DNA from 3 places in the Halomonas sp. 3F2F genome. Region 3 is predicted to be linked to each of the others. Evidence: predicted binding sites of a transcription regulator. Region 3 holds the regulator's gene; each other region holds the start of a gene.

Region 1 (7,284 bases), on a different contig from region 3:
GGTTGCCCTGCTTCCAGCTTACCTAGCCAGCACCCTTCATGACGGAAACGACCAAGTGCCGTGCGTTTTACCGCGTAAGCATCACTATAGGGATCGACTTCAACTTGGTAGCCAAAGGTGCGCGCTTCGTTGCGGTAATCATCTTCAGCACGCTCGCCCCGTGGCGTGATATTGAAACGCGCAAACTCATCGTTTTCTTCAGAGGCATCACCCGCCGAGGTATCCCAACCATAGCGGCTTTTATCGGTAGGAATACCAATCCGCGCGTCGTCCTGGAAGAGTTGGCCGTGATTAATGAACACATTGGGCCAGTTCTCTTCGCAAGCGATATAAGTACCCCAGGGCGTTAACCCATTACCACAGTTGTTATTGGTGCCACGGGTTTGCGTACCCGCTGGGGAGAAACGCGTTTTCACATAGTCACTGCCTGCCACTGGGCCTGCAATTTCCATCACCGTCGCGCTGGTAAGACGGCGGTTATAGCGGGAGCCGGGCACATGCGACCAGTGTCCGTTAGCGTCTTTCTCAACTTCCACAATAGTGACACCGTGAGCGTTGATTTCAGTACGCGACTCTTCGGCGGGGCGCTTGCCTTCTGACGTATTGGTCGGGCCACCTTGAGGTGCCCACAGCGCTGCTTGATCGATATATTCGTTGTTGAGCACCAGCACAAAGCGCCGTGAGGCGTTGTCAGCATCCAGGGCAAAACTAGCCATTCCATCGTGGTTCATACCCACGCTAGCGGCTTGACGCTCGGCGGTCATTGACTGGTCGGACTGCCAGCTGTCACCAGCGCTCAACGGCGTGCCCCACGGCACCAGCACTTGGGCAACATAGCCTTCAGGCACTACGACAGCATCCGTTAGCGATCCTTGAACCGCCTCAAACGCCAGCGTCAACGGCGTTTTTTGCGCCCCGTTTGAAGCCAGTGCTTGGGCGGCACCGCCAAAGCCAAGCATTGAAGCAGCGGCCAAACCTAAGCCGCCCCGCATTACCGCTCGTCGCGAAACATGCTGCGCTAACACATCCGCAAACGGCTGGTTGCTGCTCTGATTTAACAGGCGATGGTCTTCAATTTCCTTGCTCATAACTACGATCCTCTCGTCACGGTTAACACGCGCTAGTTTTATGTTAAGAGGACACTAATCAATTTAAATGACAGGGTAATGACGAGAACTCTACTGTTAGGTGAACGTTCATTCGCAAGCTATTCCCCACCTTTAAAAACTGTTGGTTAAGCATCTGCACGGTGGTTAGGTAAGGTTGGGAGTGATGGTTGTGAGAGGTAGTCAAATCTGCTAAATTAATGCTAATAGTTATCATTACCACAGGAAACAACCTCTCATGCAGCCCAGAAAAAAAGACGTTCCGCCAGAAGGCTCGCCTAGCGCATCTCGCGAAGTGACAAGTCAGGCGCTGCTTGATCAAGACGGTCAGTTGGTTATTCACCATGAACAGCGACGCTATGTGCTGCGACGCACGAAAAGCGGCAAGCTGATCTTAACGGCGTAAGCCTTTTAAAATAATCACTTACCTACTACTTACCCTTTTAACCAGCCAGGTAGCCCATCGCACCCAGCCAGCAACATTATCCATCACTTTCTGCTGGAACTGTCTGGCCCATGAAACCAACTCACACGTTAGGCTTTTGCCTTACCTTACTCCCTCTTCTGCCTGCCAACGCCAATGACTCGGGCTTAGACCCCCTCACAGTCACAGGTACCCGAGCACCGACGGATCTGTCCCGCGCACCGCTGATTATCGACATCATCGACCGCCAAGACGCAACGCTTGCCACCGCGAGCCGCGTTGAAGACGTGCTGAGCCGCCAGCCTGGCCTGCATGTGGCTGGCCAAGGACGCCGTAACGGCCAAACGCTGAGTATGCGTGGCTTCGGCAGAAATGGTGTACTGGTGCGCCTGGACGGTGTTCGCCAGGATATTTCCACTGGCCATGTGGGCAACTTCTTCCTCGACCCAGCGCTGATCCAAGAAGTGCAGATTGCCCGTGGCTCGCTTTCCAGTCTGTACGGTAGCAATGCCATGGGCGGCGTTGTTAGCTTTACCAGTGTCGAGGCCAGCGACCTATTAGCCCCAGGTGAAGATAGCGGTGCACGTCTTTCTCTAGGCGGGGCAACAGCGAACGACGAGCTACGCGGCAGCCTGACGGCGTTTGGTCGCCGCGCCACGGCTAACGGGCAAGTGGATGGGCTATTTTCTGTGGGCCGTAGCGAGTCCGGCGATATTCGTCGCGCGGGCGGTGATGATGCAGTAGAAGATGCCAGCCTCAATAGCCTGCTTTTAAAAGGCGGCTGGGAACCAAGCGACGACCAACGGGTGTTTATTAGCTGGCAGCACTATGATGAGCGCGCCACCCAACCCGCTAATCCGCAACAGCTATCAACCAACGCTAGCAACCCATTACGCGACCGTGATGTTGAGAGTAATAACGTACAACTTGGCCACCGCTGGCAACCGAGTGGGGCCACTGAAATCACCTCTCAGCTTACCTTTAGCCAACAGGATATCGACGAACCACAGGCTAACCGTACCCTTGAGCGGATCGGCCTGCAGAGCGATGGCTATCACAGCATCGACCATGGCTGGCTTTCACAAACGCTGGTGTTTGGCGCAGAGCTGGAACAGGCTCGCCAACGGCCTGACGGTGAAGCGAATGGTTTCCCTCACGCTGATATCGATACCCAGTCAGCCTATCTTGATACCACGCTTACTGCGGGCCGCTATTTAGCAGAGGGCGGCGCGGGGCAGTTTGACGTCGGCATTGGCGCGCGCTATGACCGCTATGACGCCAGCGGTCAAAACGATGCCGACAGCGTGCACGACCAAGTGTCGCCGCGCTTCCGCCTTGCCTGGCGACCCGACGACACCTTGATGCTGTTCTCCGGCTACGCCGAAGCCTTCCGCGCACCCAGTCTTTCCGAGCTTTACGCTAATGAGCGCCACTTTGCCGGTTTCTGCGCCGGGCCCACCTTCTGCACGCCGGATAACTACTGGATTCCCAACCCTAACCTGTCGCCTGAAACCAGCCGCACCTGGGAAAGCGGTGTGGTATGGCACCAAGGCGACTGGCAGGCGCGCGCCAGCTACTTCGACACTCGTGCAGACGACTTCATTGACACTCAGGTCGATATCATGGCGGGCACGACTCAGGCCGTAAACGTGCAGCGTGCTCAGCTATGGGGCTATGACGCCCGACTTACTTGGCAACCTAGCGCATTCCCGCTGCTGACCAGCTTTGTAGGTCTTTCAGAGGTATCCGGCAAAGATCGCGACAGCGGTGAGGCCCTGGGTAGCCAAACACCTCTGGAAATGACGCTGGGCAGTGACGTTGCGCTTTATAACGGCACTGTACGGGTCGGCTGGCAAAGTCGCTTTGCTCAGGCGTTCGACAAACAGGGCGACGATGAACGCCTGCCAGGCTATGGGCTGCACGATATCCACCTTGCTTGGCAAATCACCCCCGCTATTGATACCGCGCTGCGCCTCGCCAACCTCGGCGACAAAGTATGGTATCGGCCCGATGGCAGTCTGGGCGACGGACGTAGCCTGTTCGCCACCCTCAACTGGCAGTGGTAACTCCTTGCAATGTTAAGCCTAGAGGTGACGTATGATTGAGTCCCAGCAGATCGCAATTCTTGAAGCCTTTGACGCAGCACGAGCAGCACAGCCTCGCCTGCCAGCGATTGATATTGCCGAGCGCTTATCAATCAGTGAAGGCGAACTTCAGGCCGCGCGCTTAGGCCGTGACGTATGGACGCTGCCCCTCGCGCCGAAAGACCTTGCGGCGCGCCTCCCCCTGTTAGGCCGAGTCAAAGCGCTCACCCGCTCCCGTTTAGCCGTGCTTGAGCAAACCGGTGATTACCCTGACCTAGACGGTGGGCCGCAAACCGGCTTGCTGCTTGACCCAGGTGGCCTAGATTTACGGTTGCTGTATTCCCATTGGCACTGGGCTTGCCTAATCCGCGACCCTATTCATGCCCCCCTGCCAACGGAGAGTGAACAAGGCCAGTGGCGCTGGAGCCTGCAAATTTTCAATCAGCATGGCTGCGCCATTCACAAAAGCTTTGCGCTGGAAAATCCGCTGCCCCGCCCATGGGGCGCATTAGCTGCTCTAGGCACCCTAGATACCCCCGCGTTTACCCAAAGTGTGCCCCGCTTAAAGCGTGCTCTTCCTGAAGCGCCGACACTCGCCAGCGAATGGGCGGCGATGCGCGATGTGCACCAATTTTTCGCCCTGCTCCAGCGCCACCATCTAGAGCGCATTGAAGCCAACCAGCTAATGGAAGGCCGTTATACTCGCGCGCTGCCCGTCGATGCCCTGGAAAATCTGTTAACCAAAGCCAGTCAGCGCACACTGCCACTGATGCTGTTCGTAGCCAGTCCTGGCTGTGTGCAAATTCGCACGGGCACGCTACCTGAACCTCAGCGCGCCCGCGGCTGGCTGAACCTGTTTGGCGAGCAGTTCACGCTGCACCTTAATGACACTGCCATTGAGCAAGTGTGGCAGGTCAGCAAGCCTAACCGCGACGGTGGCGTCACCAGTGTAGAAGCCTTTGATGCAGAGGGTTCTTTGGTGCTGCAAATTTACGCTGAGCGCCAGGAAGGTCGCGTGGAGCGGCCCGAGTGGCGGCAGTTGCTGAATGAACTCGGCAACCAAGAGGCCGTGGCATGAATGTCACACGCTTCGCACGCCACTCGCTTGCCGCGCTACTGATTGGCTGGCTAACCACTGGCGGGGCGCTAGCCAACGAACGCTGGGTCATTCTGGGCGGCGATATCGCTGAAATCATCGCCGCGCTTGACGCGGATATCGAGGTCGTTGCCCGCGATGATACGGTGCTCCACCCGCCCGAAATGGCCGCACTGCCCTCGGTAGGCTATCTGCGCCAGCTGTCGGCAGAAAGCGTACTCTCAGTGGCGCCGGACCGTGTGTTAGCCGCGGGACATTCCGGCCCGAAAGAAGTGTTGGAACAGCTAGAGGCCGTGGGTGTAACGGTTGATGTGATTGATGCCCCTGCTGACCTTTCCTCGATTGCCGAGAAAGTCCGCACGGTGGCTCAGCACACGCAACGCCAACAAAGGGGTGACGAGTTGGCAGCCTCACTCACCGCAACGCTTGAGCGCTTGGCGGCTCTTCCCCCGCTGCCGGATACGCGTGCGATGTTTATTCTTCACCATAGTGGCCTAACACCGCGGGTTGCCGGCAGCGACACCGCCGCCCATATAGCCTTGAATGCCGTTGGCCTCGACAATGCTTTTGGCGATATGGCGGGCTATCAAAGCGTTGCGGCAGAGGCGCTGGCAAAAGAAGCACCCGCACTGGTGATTATGTCCCAACGGGGGTTAGACGCGCTGGGCGGTGAAAATGCGCTATGGCAGTTACCGGGTATGCGCTTAACGCCCGCAGGACGCGAACAGCGGCTTATTGTGATTGATGATCAGGCCCTGCTCGGTTTTGGCCCTCGCACGCCTGAGCAGCTATTTACCTTGCGCCAGAACATTGAAGCACTGCTGGGCACAGAGCAGGTCAGCCGATGATCACCAGCGCTTCCCATGATCGTTATCGTCCCTTGTTACCGCTTAGTCGAACAGCACGGGTGTTAAGTGGCCTTACCCTGGCGTTATTGATCGCCCTTGGCTGGGGTGCTGCTTCAGGCGCGTTAGGTGTGTCGCCCTGGGCACTCGTTAATGGCAGCGCAGATGAGCTCAGTGTCCAAGTGTGGTGGCAGCTACGCCTACCGCGCCTGCTCCTGGGGGTTGCCGTGGGGGCGATGCTGGCGGGCAGTGGTGCCGCCATGCAGGGGCTATTTAGAAACCCATTGGCCGACCCAACGCTATTAGGCCTTGCCAGTGGTGCAGGGCTATTTGTAGCACTTTGGATTGTGCTATTTCAGGACAGCGCTGCCGGTAGCCTCTATGGCCAGTTTGCAGCGGGCTTTCTCGGTGCGCTTAGTGTTTGCTTAGTGGTGTTTGGCATTGCCAAGCGCCAAGGGGGTGGCAGTGCCGCCGTCATGTCACTGCTACTAGCAGGCTTAGCAATCAACACGTTAGCAGGCGCTGGAGGCGGCGTACTGGCGTTTATTGCCAGCGACGAGCAACTTCGTCAGCTCAGCTTATGGGGAATGGGCACGCTTACCAACGCTCTGTGGCGCACCACCGCCGTAGCCCTTGCCCTGATTGCTGTTGCCCTATGGCTGTTAATACGCAGCGCTCGTGAGCTTGACCTACTTCAGCTAGGCGAATCTACCGCCCATGCGGCAGGCCTGGATGCAACGTGCTTAAAACGCCGCGTGGTCGTTGCTACCTCGCTGGGTGTAGGGCTGTGCGTCGCGCTTACCGGCGTGATTGGCTTTCTTGGTTTACTCGTCCCCCACTGCCTGCGACTTTGGCTCGGGCCTGGCCATCGCCTGCTGCTACCCGCCTCTATGTTAGGCGGTGCACTACTGCTAGTGGTGGCCGACACCCTGGCGCGCACCCTCGGCGCGCCCGCCGAAATCCCCGTCGGGCTGTTAACCAGCCTACTGGGCGGCCCCTATTTTCTTTACCTGCTAATGCGTCGGAACCGGGCATGCTAACTCTACATCAGGCGGGTTTTACCACCACGCCCTCAATCGCGCCGCTGGACGGCACCCTTCGCCCTGGTGAGCTACTCGCCATTGTTGGCCCCAACGGCGCGGGCAAAAGCACACTACTCAGCATGCTGTCGGGATTTCGTCCCTGTGAACAGGGCGAGCTACATCTGGATGGAAAACGCCTGAGTGAGTGGCCAATCAACGAGCTTGCCAATCGCCGGGCGCTGGTCGCCCAGCAAGAGTTGCCCGGCTTTGATTGGCAAACCTTTGAGCTGGTGAGCTTAGGCAGCAACCCCAGCAATGCACTGATTGCGGAACTGCTGCATGACCTAGATCTGACGCAGTTAGCTAAACGCAGCGTACTTTCACTCTCTGGCGGTGAACGCCAACGGGTAATGATTGCACGAGGTGCCTGCCAGCTACTCTCACGGCGCTCTCCTACCGCTAAAGATGGCGGGCTTTTACTGCTGGATGAACCCACTAGCGCACTCGATATCGGCCAGCAACAGCGCTTAATGCGTCAACTACGCACCTGGGCAGAACGGCACAATATGGCGATTGTCTGCGTGCTCCACGACCTCAATCTCGCCAGCACCTACGCCGATCGGGTATGGCTGTTACATCAGGGCCAGCGTATTGCTCACGGCTCGCCCGCCCTAGTGCTTGACCCCGCCACCATCGCCAAGGTGTAT
Region 2 (7,284 bases), on a different contig from region 3:
CTCTCAATCAATATTTCAGCGCAACAATTTGCCGACCCTCAGCTAACCGCACATGTGGCTAAGCTAACCGCCTGTGTACCTCCAGACACCATTGCGCTTGAACTCACTGAAAGTGATTTTATGCGTGATCCCGATCAGGCGGTCACAATTACTCAGGCTATGCGTCAGGCTGGCTACGCGCTGTTTATTGATGACTTCGGTACAGGCTACTCATCGCTCTCGTATTTACGGCGCTTTGCTGCGGACGCGTTAAAAATAGACATTTCGTTTGTGCGTGACATGCTCGATAACCACCATGATCGGGCGATTGTGCAAACCATTATCGCTATGGCTGACACGCTTGATATGAAAACCCTTGCAGAAGGCGTTGAAAGCCCTTCCCAGGCCGATTTGCTCGCACAAATGGGCTGCAGCGAAGCTCAGGGGTACTGGTTTGGTCGTCCGCTACCCGCCGATGAGTTTGCCTCAATGTGGTTAACCCCTTAAGCCATTTTATTGGCAGGTAGGGCGAGCAATTTCCATTCTCATCAATGGCGTCATCGTCCTGTCATCATCGTTGGCATACCCTACGCGCCGCCGAACTCGCGAAAAAAGGAGTGCCACATGCGCCTCGCTCTGTTTGATCTTGATGACACCCTCCTGGATGGAGACTGCAGCGACCGCTGGAATTTATGGATGATTGAGCAGGGGTGGATCAGTGATGCCGAGACCTTTATAGCCCGTGCCGAACAGATGCAGCAGGCTTATCACGCCGGTAAGTTAAAGCTAGAGGAGTACTTGGCAATGACCTTGGCGCCATTGCGGGGCCGCCGAGTAATCGATGTACAAAAAGAAGTTGAGCGCTTTGTCGCTACCCATTTGCAGCCCCGTATTTTTGATCAAGCCTGGCGCTGCCTGGACGCGCACCGTCAGTCAGGCGATATCCTCGTCCTTATTTCTGCGTCATCGCATCACCTGGTCGCGCCGATTGCGACGATGTTAGGGATTGAGCATGTGCTGGCGGTAGAGCTTAGTGTCGAACAAGCGGCAAGCGGGGCAAGCTACACCGGCCATAGCAAAGGCGTGCTCTCTTACCGTGGGGGGAAAGTAGTGCGTTTTCAGCAGTGGTTAATCGAGCAAAAAATTGCCCCCAGCCATACAACGTTCTACTCAGATTCCCGCAACGATATCCCGCTGCTGCAGTATGTCGACTGCCCAGTGGCGGTTAACCCTGATCCCGTGCTGGCGGAGGTGGCTAGTGTAGAAGGGTGGCAGCGCTTAGACTGGCGGATGGCAGCGTCGACAGACGCTTCATCGGCCAACGATCTATCAGGAAAATCGGCGCATGCCTGATGCCTACTATTTACAGTTAACGGAACAGCTTCGTTATTTAATTACCCAGCATGCCACGCAGTGGGAAGGCAAATTGCCCGCTGAGCGAGTGTTGGCGGAGCGCTTCTCTACGACCCGCGTTACGTTGCGCCAAGCCTTAGCGCAACTGGAGGGGGAAGGGCTCATTCACCGCAGCAATCGGCGTGGCTGGTTTATTTCACCGGCTAGGCTGGTGTATGACCCCACCCGGGACGCAGGCTTTAACGACTATGTGGGGGCTCAGGGGCGGCAACCACGAACGGCGGTTCTAAAGCTGGAAACCCGCTCACATCTGGTGGCTGCCCGTGCCTTGGGGCTGCCCGATGACCAGCCGTTTCACCATATTCGCCGTCGCCGTTATGTGGATGATCGTGCTGTGCTGGTGGAGTCGCTTTGGGTGGTGCCAGAGCGTGCGCCAGAGTTGCTAGACATCTACAGCGGACAATCACTCTGGGGGTTGTTAAGAGGGCGGTGGGGGCATCACTTGGCCAATCGCTCGATACGCATGGTGTCCGAAGCGCTGTCGCCATTAGATGCAGAAGAGTTACTCGTTGCCCCAGGCGCGGCCGGGCTAAACATTTGCCGTGCCATTTTTGATGATCAACAGCGTCCTATCGAATATGACGAAGAGCACTGGTTGCACGATTCGTTATGCATCAGTGTTGAGCTGTCGGGTCAGAAGTAACAGGGTTACGGAGACAAGGCGCTCATGAGGACCCTCACAAGATCCCATCCATACGCATACATAACAACTTAAAAAATCAGTCAAACAAGCGTCATCGCACTGTCATCTAGCGACGGCAAACTTCTGGTCTATACCAAAACGCTGGGAGCCTACCATGTCGAAACTTCGCCGTTTGTTCCAACCTACTCAGATTGCAACTGCTCTGCTCGCAACGACTGCCGTTGCCTTCACTTCGGCGGCTAGCGCCACTGAGCTAACGGTGTACACCGCCGTTGAGTCAGATGACCTGCAAAAATACGCCGAACGCTTCAATGCCGCTCACCCCGATATCACTATTAACTGGGTGCGAGATTCTACGGGCGTGATTACTGCGCGCTTGCTGGCGGAAAAAGATAATCCCCAGGCAGACGTCATCTGGGGCTTAGCCGCCACCAGTCTGCTGGTGCTTGAAGAAGAGGACATGCTGGAGCGCTATGCGCCCGCAGGCGTTGAAAACCTTGATCAAAAATTTATTGATGCTGCTTACCGTAACGGTGAAGACCCTGCGTGGGTAGGCATGGACGCCTGGGTAGCGGCCATTTGCTACAACACTATTGAAGGCGAGCGTCAGGGCGTGCCGATGCCGACCTCCTGGGAAGACCTGACCCAGCCTGAGTTTGAAGGGCATGTGATTATGCCTAACCCCAACTCCTCGGGTACCGGTTATCTGGATGTAGCCAGCTGGATGCAGCTATGGGGCGAAGAGCAGGGCTGGGATTACATGGACCGCCTGCATAACAATATTTCCCGTTACACCCACTCCGGCTCTGCTCCTTGCAGCCTGGCGGCCACCGGTGAAGCAGCAGTCGGTGTGTCGTTTGCCTTCCGTGGTGCACGGTTAAAATCCCAAGGCGCACCGATTGAAGTGATCTTCCCGGAAGAGGGGCTTGGCTGGGATATGGAAGCTGCCGCCATCGTTGCGGGCACCGCCAAACAGGAAGCTGCACAAACGCTGATGGATTGGGCCGTTTCCCGCGAGGCTAACGAACTCTATAACGAAGGCTACGCCGTGGTGGCCTATCCCGGTGTGGCACAGCCGATTGAAAACTATCCCACTGACATTGCCGATCGCATGATTGATGCCGACTTCCAGTGGGCCGCGGTTAACCGCGAACGCGTGCTGGCAGAGTGGCAGCGCCGCTACGACGGTAAAACCGAACTGTAAGCACGAACAGCTGCCCCGGCCAAGGCCGGGGCTTGGAGATGTTATGCAGACCACACTGACATCGCCGCTGACGGCCCACTCGGCGGCGAAACCCCTCTCACCCTCTGCGCACCTAAGCATAGATGGTGTCACCAAGCGTTTCGGTAGCTTTACCGCGCTGGACAACATTGCGCTACAGATTCAGGAAGGCGAGTTTGTATGCTTTTTAGGGCCTTCTGGCTGTGGCAAAACAACCCTGTTGCGCACTATTGCAGGCCTAGCTCAACAAACAGCAGGTAGCTTAATTCAGCGCGGCAAGGATATTTCCACGCTGCCCCCGCAGGCGCGGGATTTTGGCATCGTGTTCCAATCTTATGCGCTGTTTCCCAATCTGACGGTGTTCGACAACGTTGCCTACGGGTTACGCAACCGTCGCAGTAATCGAGCGACGATTGATGCCCGCGTGGCGGAGTTACTTGCGCTGGTTGATCTTAGTGGCAGCGAACATAAATATCCTGCCGCGCTTTCTGGTGGGCAACAGCAGCGGGTTGCGTTGGCACGAGCGCTGGCTACTGAGCCCGGCCTGTTACTGCTTGATGAACCGCTCTCAGCGCTGGATGCGAGGGTGCGCGGCCATTTGCGACATCAGATCAAAGCGCTACAGGCGCGCCTTGGCGTGACCACCATTATGGTGACCCACGATCAAGAAGAAGCACTCACCATGGCTGATCGTATCGTAGTGATGAACCACGGGGTGATCGAACAAGTGGGTACGCCTGCCGAGATCTACCACCAGCCCGCTAGCGCTTTTGTGGCGTCATTTATCGGCACCATGAACTTTTTAGAGGTGACCGCACAGGCGAATAACCACGCGTTGCTAGGCACTATTTCCTGCCCTTGTTTGCCGCACGCCTACCCGCAAGGCCAAGCAGCTCAACTGGCCATTCGCCCCGAAGCAGTCGCGCTTAGTGCCAGCACCACTGGGCTGAGCGGTGATGTTATGGGCATTGAGTTTTTAGGTGCGTTTCAGCGGGTATCGCTGCGTCTTAACAATACCGAACAATGGTTGCTAGCTGATGTTCCCAGCCGTGATAGCGCCACACTAGGATTACGGCTAGGGCAAACCTTGGGTGTCCATTTGCCTGCCGATGCTGCCCGCTTATATCCGGCAGGGAGCAACCAGTCATGAGGGCGAGTATATTTTCAGCGCCTGCAGCAACGCCTTCGCTGGAAGCATTGATACGCCTGATCGTGCTGCTAGCGGCTGTGGCGCTGTTAGTGTTCGGCCTGCTGTTTCCGCTATTTGCAATGTTGGTGAAAAGCCTGCAAGACCGCAGCGGCGACTTTATTGGGCTAGCTAACTTTGTGCAGTATTTTCAAACGCCAGCACTGGTCAATTCGATCGCCAATTCATTGCGCGTTGCGTTCACTACGACGGTGGTTGTCGCAGGGCTCGCCTTTTTATGCGCCTACGGCATTACCCGTACCTGCATGCCGGGCAAACGGCTGTTTCGAATGTTGGCGATTTTGCCCATTTTGGCCCCTTCGTTGCTACCCGCAATTAGCTTGGTTTATCTGTTTGGTAACCAGGGGTTTTTGAGCGACGTGCTGGCAGGTCATTCGATTTATGGGCCGATTGGCATTGTGATGGGCATGAGTTTCTGGATTTTTCCCCATGCGCTAATGCTGCTAACCACTGCGCTGACCAATAGCGATGCACGCCTCTATGAAGCAGCAGAAGCATTGGGCACGCCAAAGTGGCGTACGTTTTTGACGATTACGCTGCCCGGGGTGCGTTACGGGCTGATTTCATGCCTGTTCGTTGTCTTTACGCTGGCCATTACCGACTTTGGTGTGCCGAAAATTATTGGCGGCCAATTCAGCGTGCTCGCCACCGATGTGTATCGCCAAGTGGTGGGGCAGCAGAACTTCCAAATGGGCGCGGTGGTTAGCGTTATTCTACTGATGCCAGCAGTGCTATCGTTCATCGTCGACCGCTGGATACAGAAACGCCAAGTGGCTCAGCTTTCGGCTCGGGCAGTACCGTGGCAGCCAACGCCTAGCCCGCTGCGAGACTGGACGTTTGCGCTGCTGTGTTATTCGGTCGCGGGCATTATTCTGCTGGTCATTGGTACCGCGGTGTATGCGTCGCTCATACAGTTTTGGCCCTATAACCTGTCGTTTACGCTGCAGCATTACACCTTTCAAGGCTTAGCCGGCGGTGGCTGGGGGGCGTGGTTTAACTCCCTCAAACTGGCCTTTAGCGTCGCGTTAGTGGGTACACTGGTGATTTTCTTTAATGCGTGGCTGATTGAAAAGAGCGAAGGCTATCGCCCGCTGCGCCAGGGCCTGCATTTTATGGCCATGCTACCCATGGCGGTGCCGGGTATGGTGCTGGGCCTGGCTTATATCTTCTTTTTCAACCAGGCAGGGAATCCCCTTAACTGGCTGTACAGCACCATGGCGATTCTGGTGCTCAACACGCTAGTGCACTTCTATACGGTGTGTCACCTCACCTCTGTCACCGCGCTGAAACAGCTCGATCCGGAGTTTGAAGCCGTGGGAGCCTCGTTAAAAGTACCGTTCTGGACCACGTTTAGCCGCGTGACATTGCCGGTATCGCTGCCTGCCGTGCTGGATATTTCTGTCTACCTGTTCGTCAATGCGATGACGACAGTGTCTGCGGTAGTGTTCCTCTATAACAGCGATACGCGGCTTGCTTCAGTGGCGGTACTGCATCTGGACGAAGCGGGCTATTTTGCTAGCGCCGCGGCCATGGCTGTGCTGATTTTCCTTACCTCGCTGGTGGTTAAACTGCTCCACACTGCGCTTACCCACGTTCTCTTAAACAACGCTCAGCGTTGGCGTCAGGCGGGCTAAACAGCCCACTACGACAGCGGCTAATATGTGCTTATAATCTGGTATAGACCAAAATGATGAGTCATTCACAAGCGCCTTACCTCTTAACCCCAGGGCCACTAACCACCTCCCAGGCGACCAAAGCAGCCATGTTGCGTGACTGGGGCTCCTGGGATGATGACTTTAACCGTGTGACTGCCGATGTGCGTGCGCAACTGCTTGCCATGGCCGAGGCGACAAGCGACGTCTATGCCTGCGTGCCGATGCAAGGCAGCGGCACGTTCGCCGTTGAAAGTGCGCTGGCCTGCGCAATCAACCCCAACGGCAAGGTGTTGGTATTAATGAACGGCGCTTACGGCAAGCGGGCTGCTCAACTGCTCGATATGATGGGCCGCCGTTATGTGACGCTGGACAAAGGTGACTACCTACCACCGCAACCCGACGAAGTGGCGGCACTGCTACAGCAAGATGCTGACATTACAGCAGTGTTTCTAGTTCACTGCGAAACCAGCTCCGGCATTTTGAACCCGCTGGAAGCCATCGCTGAGGTGGTACGCGCCCACGGAAAAACGCTGATCGTTGACGCCATGAGCTCGTTTGGAGGCGTACCGATCAGTCTGACAACAACCCCTATTGATGTGCTGATTTCCTCAGCCAATAAGTGCATCGAAGGCGTACCGGGCTTTGGTTTTGTGATCATTCGCCAGACGCTACTTGCTGCTGGTCAGGGGCAAGCCCACTCGCTGAGTCTGGATTTACACGCCCAGTGGGATTACATGGAACGCACTGGCCAGTGGCGCTTTACTCCGCCCACGCATACGGTGGTGGCCTTTCAAGCGGCGCTTGCCCAGCACCGGGAAGAGGGCGGCGTGATGGGGCGCTGCACACGTTATACCCATAACCGTAATGTGCTGGTAAAAGGCATGCGAGCGTTAGGCTTCAGCACGCTTTTAGAAGATGAGTGGCTATCGCCGATTATCACCACTTTTTTGAGCCCTACCGACCCTGCGTTTGAATTTAAGACGTTCTATGCAGCGTTGAAGGCGCGTGGCTTTTTGATCTACCCGGGCAAGTTAACTGACGTCGAAAGTTTTCGCATCGGCTGCATTGGCCAATTGGATGCGGCGGTGATTGAACAGTTACTCAGCGTTATTCAAGACGCCCTAACGAATATGGGTGTTTCTCTCTTCACTGAATCAAGGAGTGC
Region 3 (7,284 bases):
CATATTCAGCTTGAAGGTCAGGATATTCATGCCCCGGACATGAATGTTACCGAGTTGCGACGGCGCGTTGGGATGGTGTTTCAAACACCCAACCCTTTCCCTATGTCGATTTATGAAAACGTGGCCTTTGGCCTGCGTTTACAGCAACGCTTACCCAAGCGAAAGCGGGACGACATTATCGAATGGGCACTGACATCGGCAGCACTGTGGGATGAGGTTAAAGACCGACTGCACCGCTCGGCCTGGCAGCTATCTGGCGGCCAGCAGCAGCGCTTGGTCATTGCTCGTACGCTTGCCGTACAGCCGGATGTACTGCTACTTGATGAACCAGCGTCAGCCTTAGACCCGATCTCAACGCTGAAAATTGAAGAGCTGATTCGTAACCTTAAATCACAGCTAACGCTAGTGCTGGTTACCCACAATATGCAGCAAGCCGCGCGGGTTTCTGACTACACGGCTTTTTTGCAGCACGGTGAACTCGTTGAGTACGGGCCAACGGATCAAGTGTTCACCAACCCGCGTTTACAACGCACCGAAAACTACATCACCGGCCGCATCACCTAGGCCCCAAAGACATCACGTCAGGAGTGCTCAATGGATATTACGAGCGATAGCCACAGCCAACATATCTCTCGCCAGTTCAACCAAGAGCTGGAAGAGCTAAAAACCCACCTGATGGCCATGGGCGGTCTGGTGGAAAAACAAGTGCAAGATGCTGTTTTTGCGCTACTGGAAGGTGATAGCCGTCTTGCTGAGAAAGTGCGCGACAATGACCGCCAAGTGAACGACCTGCAACTGCAAATTGACGATGAATGTACGCGGGTATTAGCGCGCCGTCAGCCAGCGGCTTCCGACTTACGCTTAGTGCTAGCGGTTATTCGCGCAACGTCCGACCTCGAGCGTATCGGCGATGAAGCCAGCAAAATTGCTCGAAATGCACTACTGTTGAGCGAAAGTAGCGGCAGCATCCGTGGTTTAGTCGAAGTACGCCATATCAGCGAGCACGTGCGTAAAATGCTTCGCGATGCACTTACCGCGTTTGCGCGTTTTGATACCGATCTTGCAATGCAAGTTGTGCGCGAAGATGAGTTCGTTGACGATGAGTATGGTAGCGCCATGCGCTCGCTGATGACCTTTATGATGGAAGATTCACGTTCGATTAGCTCCGTACTTAGCATTATGTGGGTGCTACGTGCCTTAGAACGCGTGGGGGATCATGCCAACAACCTGGCGGAGTACGTTGTCTACTTGGTCAAAGGGCTAGATATTCGCCATAGCGATCCCGACACTATCGACCCACAGGCACTTAAAAAATCTTGACCTAGCACGCGATTCCTCCTGCAATACGCCCAGATATCCCCTCTGGGCGTTTTTTCTAAGGAGCAAACATGTTGGATGCGATGACAGCGCTGAGTCGAGGCACTCGCTTGGTATACCAGAAAGGTCTGCGGCGCTATATTTTCCTACCCATCGTGGTCAATATAATCGTTTATGCCAGCATGCTCAGTTTCGTGGTCAGCCGCTTTTCTGGCTGGTTAGATAGTGCGATGACCATGGTGCCAAGCTGGCTTGAGTGGCTCTCATGGCTAATCTGGCCACTGTTCTTTATCAGCCTACTGCTGGTGATCTTTTTTACCTTCACCCTGGTCACCCACTTAATCGCCGCACCTTTCTATGGTTTTTTAGCCGCGAAGGTAGAGCGTCAAGCAACAGGACGTGAACCCCTGGATGACCGCGGGCTCGCTAAAACCGCCGTCGATGCCTTGGGTCGCGAGCTAGTCAAACTCGGTTATATTCTGCCACGCATGGTGATACTGTTTATCATTAGCTGGATACCTGGCCTAAACCTGATAGCGCCTATTTTGTGGATCCTTTTTTCCGCGTGGATCATGGCAATCACTTATTTAGATTATCCTATGGATAACAATAAGATTACCTTTCGCGATATGCGTACACGATTATCGAAACGGTGGTGGCCAAGTCTCACCTACGGCGGGTTAATTATGCTCGTGACCTGGATTCCTCTCGCCAACCTGTTCTTAATTCCCGGCGCAGTGGCAGGTGCCGTCTTAATGTGGGACGACCACTACCGCGGCACGCGCGACATTACGCCTCATCGCTAATGACTTAATCGCTATAACGCTGATACAACCTATTTGTTACCTTAAGGTTGTTTGGCTTCACTATTATTCTCAAGATTAAGCATAAGCCTTGTTAAGAAGATAAGGCCCCTACAAGGAATACGACCATGCTGACCCGCGCACTCTGGTTGACGGCTCTCCTCACTGGCTCAATCTCTTTCGCATCGGCTCACGACGTTCAAACCGACCAGCTAAGGATCGCTCATCCTTTTGCCACGCCAACGCCCCCCGGTGTGACAAATGGTGCCGCTTATCTGGATATTACGGCTCATACAGAGTCCGTCACACTGGTCAGCGCACAGACACCTGTGAGCGAAAGTGTTGAGCTACATGATATGCAGATGGAAGGCGATATGATGAAAATGCGCCACGTCAGTGCTATCGAAATCGCTAAAGATGAAACGCTAACAATGCGCCCAGGTGGCGGCTATCACTTAATGCTAATGGGATTACATCAGCCATTGGCAGAAGGTGACCGGTTTCCCATCACGCTCGAATTTGCCCAGCAAGACGCTATTGAAATAGAAGTTTGGGTTCAAAGCGCCCAAGAAGGAAGCACCGCCGCTGACCGCCATCACCAGCATTAACAGGATCAATCGATCACCGTCTTAACCACAAAAACCCCGCCGAAGCGGGGTTTTTGCTATAAAACTTATTTGTCACACACGTTTAACCATCGCCCTCTTTACCAGCGTGTACTGCTACCTTCTTCACGGTTGAGTTCTTCAGCGCGATAACCTGCTCGCTCTTTAGAGTCATCATCAGCGTCACTGGCACGGCTTGAAGGAGCATATATCAGAGTATTCTCATTATCATTGATCAAATCTTTAGCTGAATAGGTCGCAGGGCCCGATGTGTTACGAGATTGAGGTTGAATAATTTCTTGGTTCTCAGCACGTTCTTTATTCAGCTCAATGGAAGAGTGTGCAAACGCTATTGGGCTTGCGATAAGCCCCAACGATAAGCCTACAACCACAGTGCTTTTAACAAATGATTTCAACAACATAAATAAAAACTCCTTGCTATATGGAGCAACCGACAATGCAATGATACAAGGTACCTTCTTTTGCCAATCGCAAAACGTGTCATCTGAATAATTGCATTTTTAACACCAAGAAACAGTGGGCAACGTAACAATGATTATACTATACACAAAAAATTAGACCCCACCGAAGTGGGGTCTTGAGCACTCTTAGTATCGCGATACGTAACACTAGCTTCCTATCCGTTTGAGGGGCTCCAACCTTGGAATTAACCCTAACTAGCGTGTTGACCGTCGAAAGATTCAATCCTTGAATCTAGGAGCATCCATGCAATTTGACATCCATGCCTCTGAATAGCTCATCCGTAAGCGTAAGAGTTATAGTACCTTTTGAAAAGATAAGTAACCAAAGTTAATGTTACATTCCGCTATTTTCTTCAGGCAACTCATCTGTGCTGTCATAGCCAGACTCTGAATCGTCCTGGCTCGTTGAACTAGGTTTCATGTCGCTGGCGTTATCGCCTTCGTCATGAGTCAACTCTTGGCTATCATAATCACTTGAATCTGTTGTACTTTCGGATTGAGTCTCAACAGGCTGCTCATCAGGGGAAATATTGTTCGCGGGGTCTGCTGGCTCTTGAGCGAATGCTGCAGGGCTAGCCACTAAACCAAACGCGACACTTAAAATACCAGCTTTCTTGAGTAGTTCCTTGGACATCATGTTCCGCCTCCTAGATCGCTGTTCAGGTACTGCTTAAATAGTAAGAAAGACGGCCTTTCGGCTTACCAATTCCTATGGTTTTCTCTCTTACCAAGTACCAAGACACTTGCATACGATGTGCCAAAAAATCAAAAATTATATAAAAAAACCGATAAAACAAACACTTATTAAATAAAAGATAATAGAAAGGGCGCTTAAAGCGTTTGCAGATCAAGCAGGGAAAGTGGTTAGAAATGGCACATGAGTATTATGTGACCATACTTGTATGACAAGCATGACACATCTATACATCACTTGTACTTAAACAGCATTGCGCGAGGCGGGCTCGCTTTTGACAACACGTGATGACGGAAAAACACAGCGAAAGAGGGCTCCTTCGCCAGGGCGAGATTCAATTTGTAACAATGCGTCATGTCTTAGTAGCACATGCTTTACAATCGCCAGACCAAGCCCGGTACCACCCGTTGCAGTACTACGACCTTTATCAACGCGATAGAAACGCTCGGTTAAGCGTGGAATATGCACAGGGTCAATTCCCTCACCATCGTCGTCAACTTCAATACAAGCACTGCCATTCGGCAGGGTTTTCCAGCGAAGTGTTATCTGACTACCCTCTGGCGTATACCGCACAGCGTTAAACACTAGGTTTGAAATAGCGCTATGCAGTTCCTGCTCGCTGCCGATCAGACGGGCATCGCTTTCAAGCGCGACTTGAACACTGTGCTGTTGGTTAGAGAGCGCTAGCGCATCGCGGCGAATGGTGTCGAGCATTGGCCCTAACGCCAACGCATGATGATCCTCGCCACCTTGATCAATTTCTAACCGAGAGAGCAGTAGCAGATCATTGACTAAGTTTTGCATACGCTTCGTCTGCTCTTCCATCTGAGCAATACCTCGGCCCAAACGTGGTGGAAGTTGCTCTTTCAAGTCGCTGTAGGTTTCTAAATAACCCGTCAGTACCGTTAGCGGTGTGCGTAGTTCATGGGAAACATTGGCGACAAAGTCACGCCGCATCTGCTCTAAACGATGCAAGCGGGTAATATCTCGCGCCATTACCAAGCGCTCATCATCACCATAGAGAGTAATTTGATATTGAAGGATATGCCGTTCATCGATGGGCGACGTTAAGGTCAGCGGCTCACCGTATTTACGCGCATTAAAGTAGCTGATAAATCGCGGGTCACGAAGCAGATTGGTAATGTGCTGGCCACGGTCGTGGGCGGTTTGCAAGCCCAGCATTTCCGTCGCGGCACTGTTCCACCACTCCAGGTCACCATGCCGATCTAGCATAACGACACTGTCACGCATCGCTTCGGATGATTCCTGAATACGTGCAAGGGTGGCACGTAAGCGATTCTGAGTAATCCGTTGGCTCTTTTGGTAGCGATACAAGCGATCAAAAAGCTCGCCCCACATGCCGCTCGCAGCAGGGGGTTCATCATGAGGGTGAAGCGTTAACCACTTAAAGAGCGCACGCAGTTGGCGCAGTTGATACACCAGACAAACGGCAAGACCTGCAGCAACGCCAAGACCTGGCATACCCAGCAACCACCCCAGACAAGCGCCCAAAGCGGCCAGCCACGCAATTCGCCATAGTTCTCGGCTCCACAGGCGCACCGTTACACCCGCGCGGAAAAACGGTACCCAGTGCCTCTCACCGTTTGAATGAGACTCTGGTGAGCTTCTCCTAGGGCCTTACGTAGACGTCGGATGTGAACATCTACCGTCCGCTCTTCAACGTATACGTTACCGCCCCACACTTGATCGAGCAGTTGGCTACGTGTATAGGCGCGCTCTTGGTGCGTCATGAAAAACTGCAGCAAACGGTACTCCGTCGGCCCCATTTCTAACGCCTTACCGTAAGCACTCACACGGTGGCTCACTGGGTCTAATAGCAAGCCATTAATTTCAATAGGATCTTCGACACCACGGGGGGTAGTACGTCGCAATACTGCTTTTAAGCGCGCCACCAGTTCGCGGGGAGAGAAAGGCTTGGTGATATAGTCATCCGCCCCAGCCTCAAGCCCTTGAATCTTATTATCTTCTTCGCCTTTAGCGGTCAGCATAATGATAGGCACCTCGGCAGTGGCTTCTTCACGCTTTAAGCGCCTTGCAAGCTCAATACCACTGGTACCCGGCATCATCCAATCCAGCAAAAGCAGATCTGGCTGGTGGTCAACCATCATCGCGTGGGCATCCTGGGCGTTATCCGCTTCAAGCACGCGATAGTCAGCCATTTCCAGCGCCACTGCGATCATCTCGCGAATAGGCGCCTCATCATCGACAATCAAAACGGTCTTGGCGGTCATTCCAGGGCCTCACGGTGTTCAATGAAAACTAATTTAAAAAAATAGTTTAAAAAAACAGTTCAAAGACATGTCAGTGACGATAACACCATGACTCGATGACAATTTTATGACATAGAGGACATTTAGCCAGTTATTGGCCACCAACTTAGTGCAATACCTGCAAAAATTAACAAGCCTGACCAATGATTATTAAGAAATGCCTGGAAGCAGCGGTCGCGCTCACGGCCAGCGATTAAGCGTTGTTGATGGACAAACGTAGCGGCCATAGCGGCTAGCCCAAGCCAGAAAAAGCCACCTAAACCAACACGCCATCCTACCCAGGCAAGTAGTCCAAGTGCCGCCACTTGCAACACACCAATGATCAGACGATCAGCGCTACCAAACAGCACCGCGGTAGATTTGATGCCAATTTTTAGGTCATCGTCGCGGTCGACCATGGCGTATTGAGTATCGTAGGCAACGGTCCACAGCACGTTAGCGCTAAACAATAGCCATGCTTCAAACGGTACATGACCCAATACCGCACCGAATGCCATGGGGATCGCCCAAGAGAACGCAGCCCCTAACACCACCTGAGGTAAATGGGTGTAGCGCTTCATAAACGGGTAAATGAACGCTAATACAACACCACCTATCGACAACAGCACCGTAAACCAATTGGTCAATAGCACTAAAATGAAAGCAGTGGCTACCAGCGCGATAAACAGCAGCTGCGCCTCGGTTTCACTGATACGACCAGTGGCTAGCGGACGATGTTTAGTGCGCTTTACATGGCCATCGAAATGACGATCAGCGTAATCATTAACCACACAGCCCGCGGCGCGCATCACATAAACGCCAGCAATAAAGATCAGCAGAACATTCCGTCCAGGCACACCCTCTGCTGCTATCCACAATGCCCATAAGGTGGGCCACATCAATAGCCAAGTACCAATCGGGCGATCCAATCGCGTTAAATGTAAAAAATCAGCCACCCGAGCCCATCCCGTTGGCCTCAACAGAGAACGGTCCATGCTTACCTCTCAAAAAGAAAACGCTGGCGATAGCCTAGCGCGAAGACAGGGCAAGATCATCTGCCATGGTCGATAAAAAGTATTCCTGCACTAACAGCGACAGCCCACTGTGCTGAAA

Evidence for each region. Region 3 encodes PhoB, which activates phosphate uptake and scavenging genes when phosphate is short. Its sites were predicted from a motif close to TGTCATANNNNTGTCANA; they were not measured.
Region 1: the regulator PhoB is predicted to act here: its motif matches at 1,155-1,172, upstream of INT21_RS06090 (PhoX family protein).
Region 2: the regulator PhoB is predicted to act here: its motif matches at 2,125-2,142, upstream of INT21_RS02290 (putative 2-aminoethylphosphonate ABC transporter substrate-binding protein).

The regions. Positions count from the first base shown of each region.
Region 1 is NZ_JABUZE010000051.1:39,065-46,348, forward strand. Features, by position in the region: gene INT21_RS06090 (PhoX family protein) at 1-1,088, opposite strand, end outside; gene hemP (hemin uptake protein HemP) at 1,345-1,512, shown strand; gene INT21_RS06100 (TonB-dependent receptor domain-containing protein) at 1,623-3,596, shown strand; gene INT21_RS06105 (ChuX/HutX family heme-like substrate-binding protein) at 3,628-4,692, shown strand; gene INT21_RS06110 (heme/hemin ABC transporter substrate-binding protein) at 4,689-5,558, shown strand; gene INT21_RS06115 (FecCD family ABC transporter permease) at 5,555-6,595, shown strand; gene INT21_RS06120 (ATP-binding cassette domain-containing protein) at 6,589-7,284, shown strand, end outside.
Region 2 is NZ_JABUZE010000024.1:20,098-27,381, reverse strand. Features, by position in the region: gene INT21_RS02305 (sensor domain-containing phosphodiesterase) at 1-486, shown strand, start outside; gene INT21_RS02300 (HAD family hydrolase) at 604-1,332, shown strand; gene INT21_RS02295 (UTRA domain-containing protein) at 1,325-2,035, shown strand; gene INT21_RS02290 (putative 2-aminoethylphosphonate ABC transporter substrate-binding protein) at 2,190-3,239, shown strand; gene INT21_RS02285 (putative 2-aminoethylphosphonate ABC transporter ATP-binding protein) at 3,283-4,407, shown strand; gene INT21_RS02280 (putative 2-aminoethylphosphonate ABC transporter permease subunit) at 4,404-6,098, shown strand; gene INT21_RS02275 (2-aminoethylphosphonate--pyruvate transaminase) at 6,152-7,284, shown strand, end outside.
Region 3 is NZ_JABUZE010000067.1:76,607-83,890, forward strand. Features, by position in the region: gene pstB (phosphate ABC transporter ATP-binding protein PstB) at 1-564, shown strand, start outside; gene phoU (phosphate signaling complex protein PhoU) at 595-1,320, shown strand; gene cysZ (sulfate transporter CysZ) at 1,389-2,123, shown strand; gene INT21_RS08220 (copper chaperone PCu(A)C) at 2,249-2,728, shown strand; gene INT21_RS08225 (hypothetical protein) at 2,827-3,147, opposite strand; gene INT21_RS08230 (hypothetical protein) at 3,542-3,844, opposite strand; gene phoR (phosphate regulon sensor histidine kinase PhoR) at 4,145-5,461, opposite strand; gene phoB (phosphate regulon transcriptional regulator PhoB) at 5,464-6,153, opposite strand; gene ubiA (4-hydroxybenzoate octaprenyltransferase) at 6,276-7,166, opposite strand; gene INT21_RS08250 (chorismate lyase) at 7,201-7,284, opposite strand, start outside.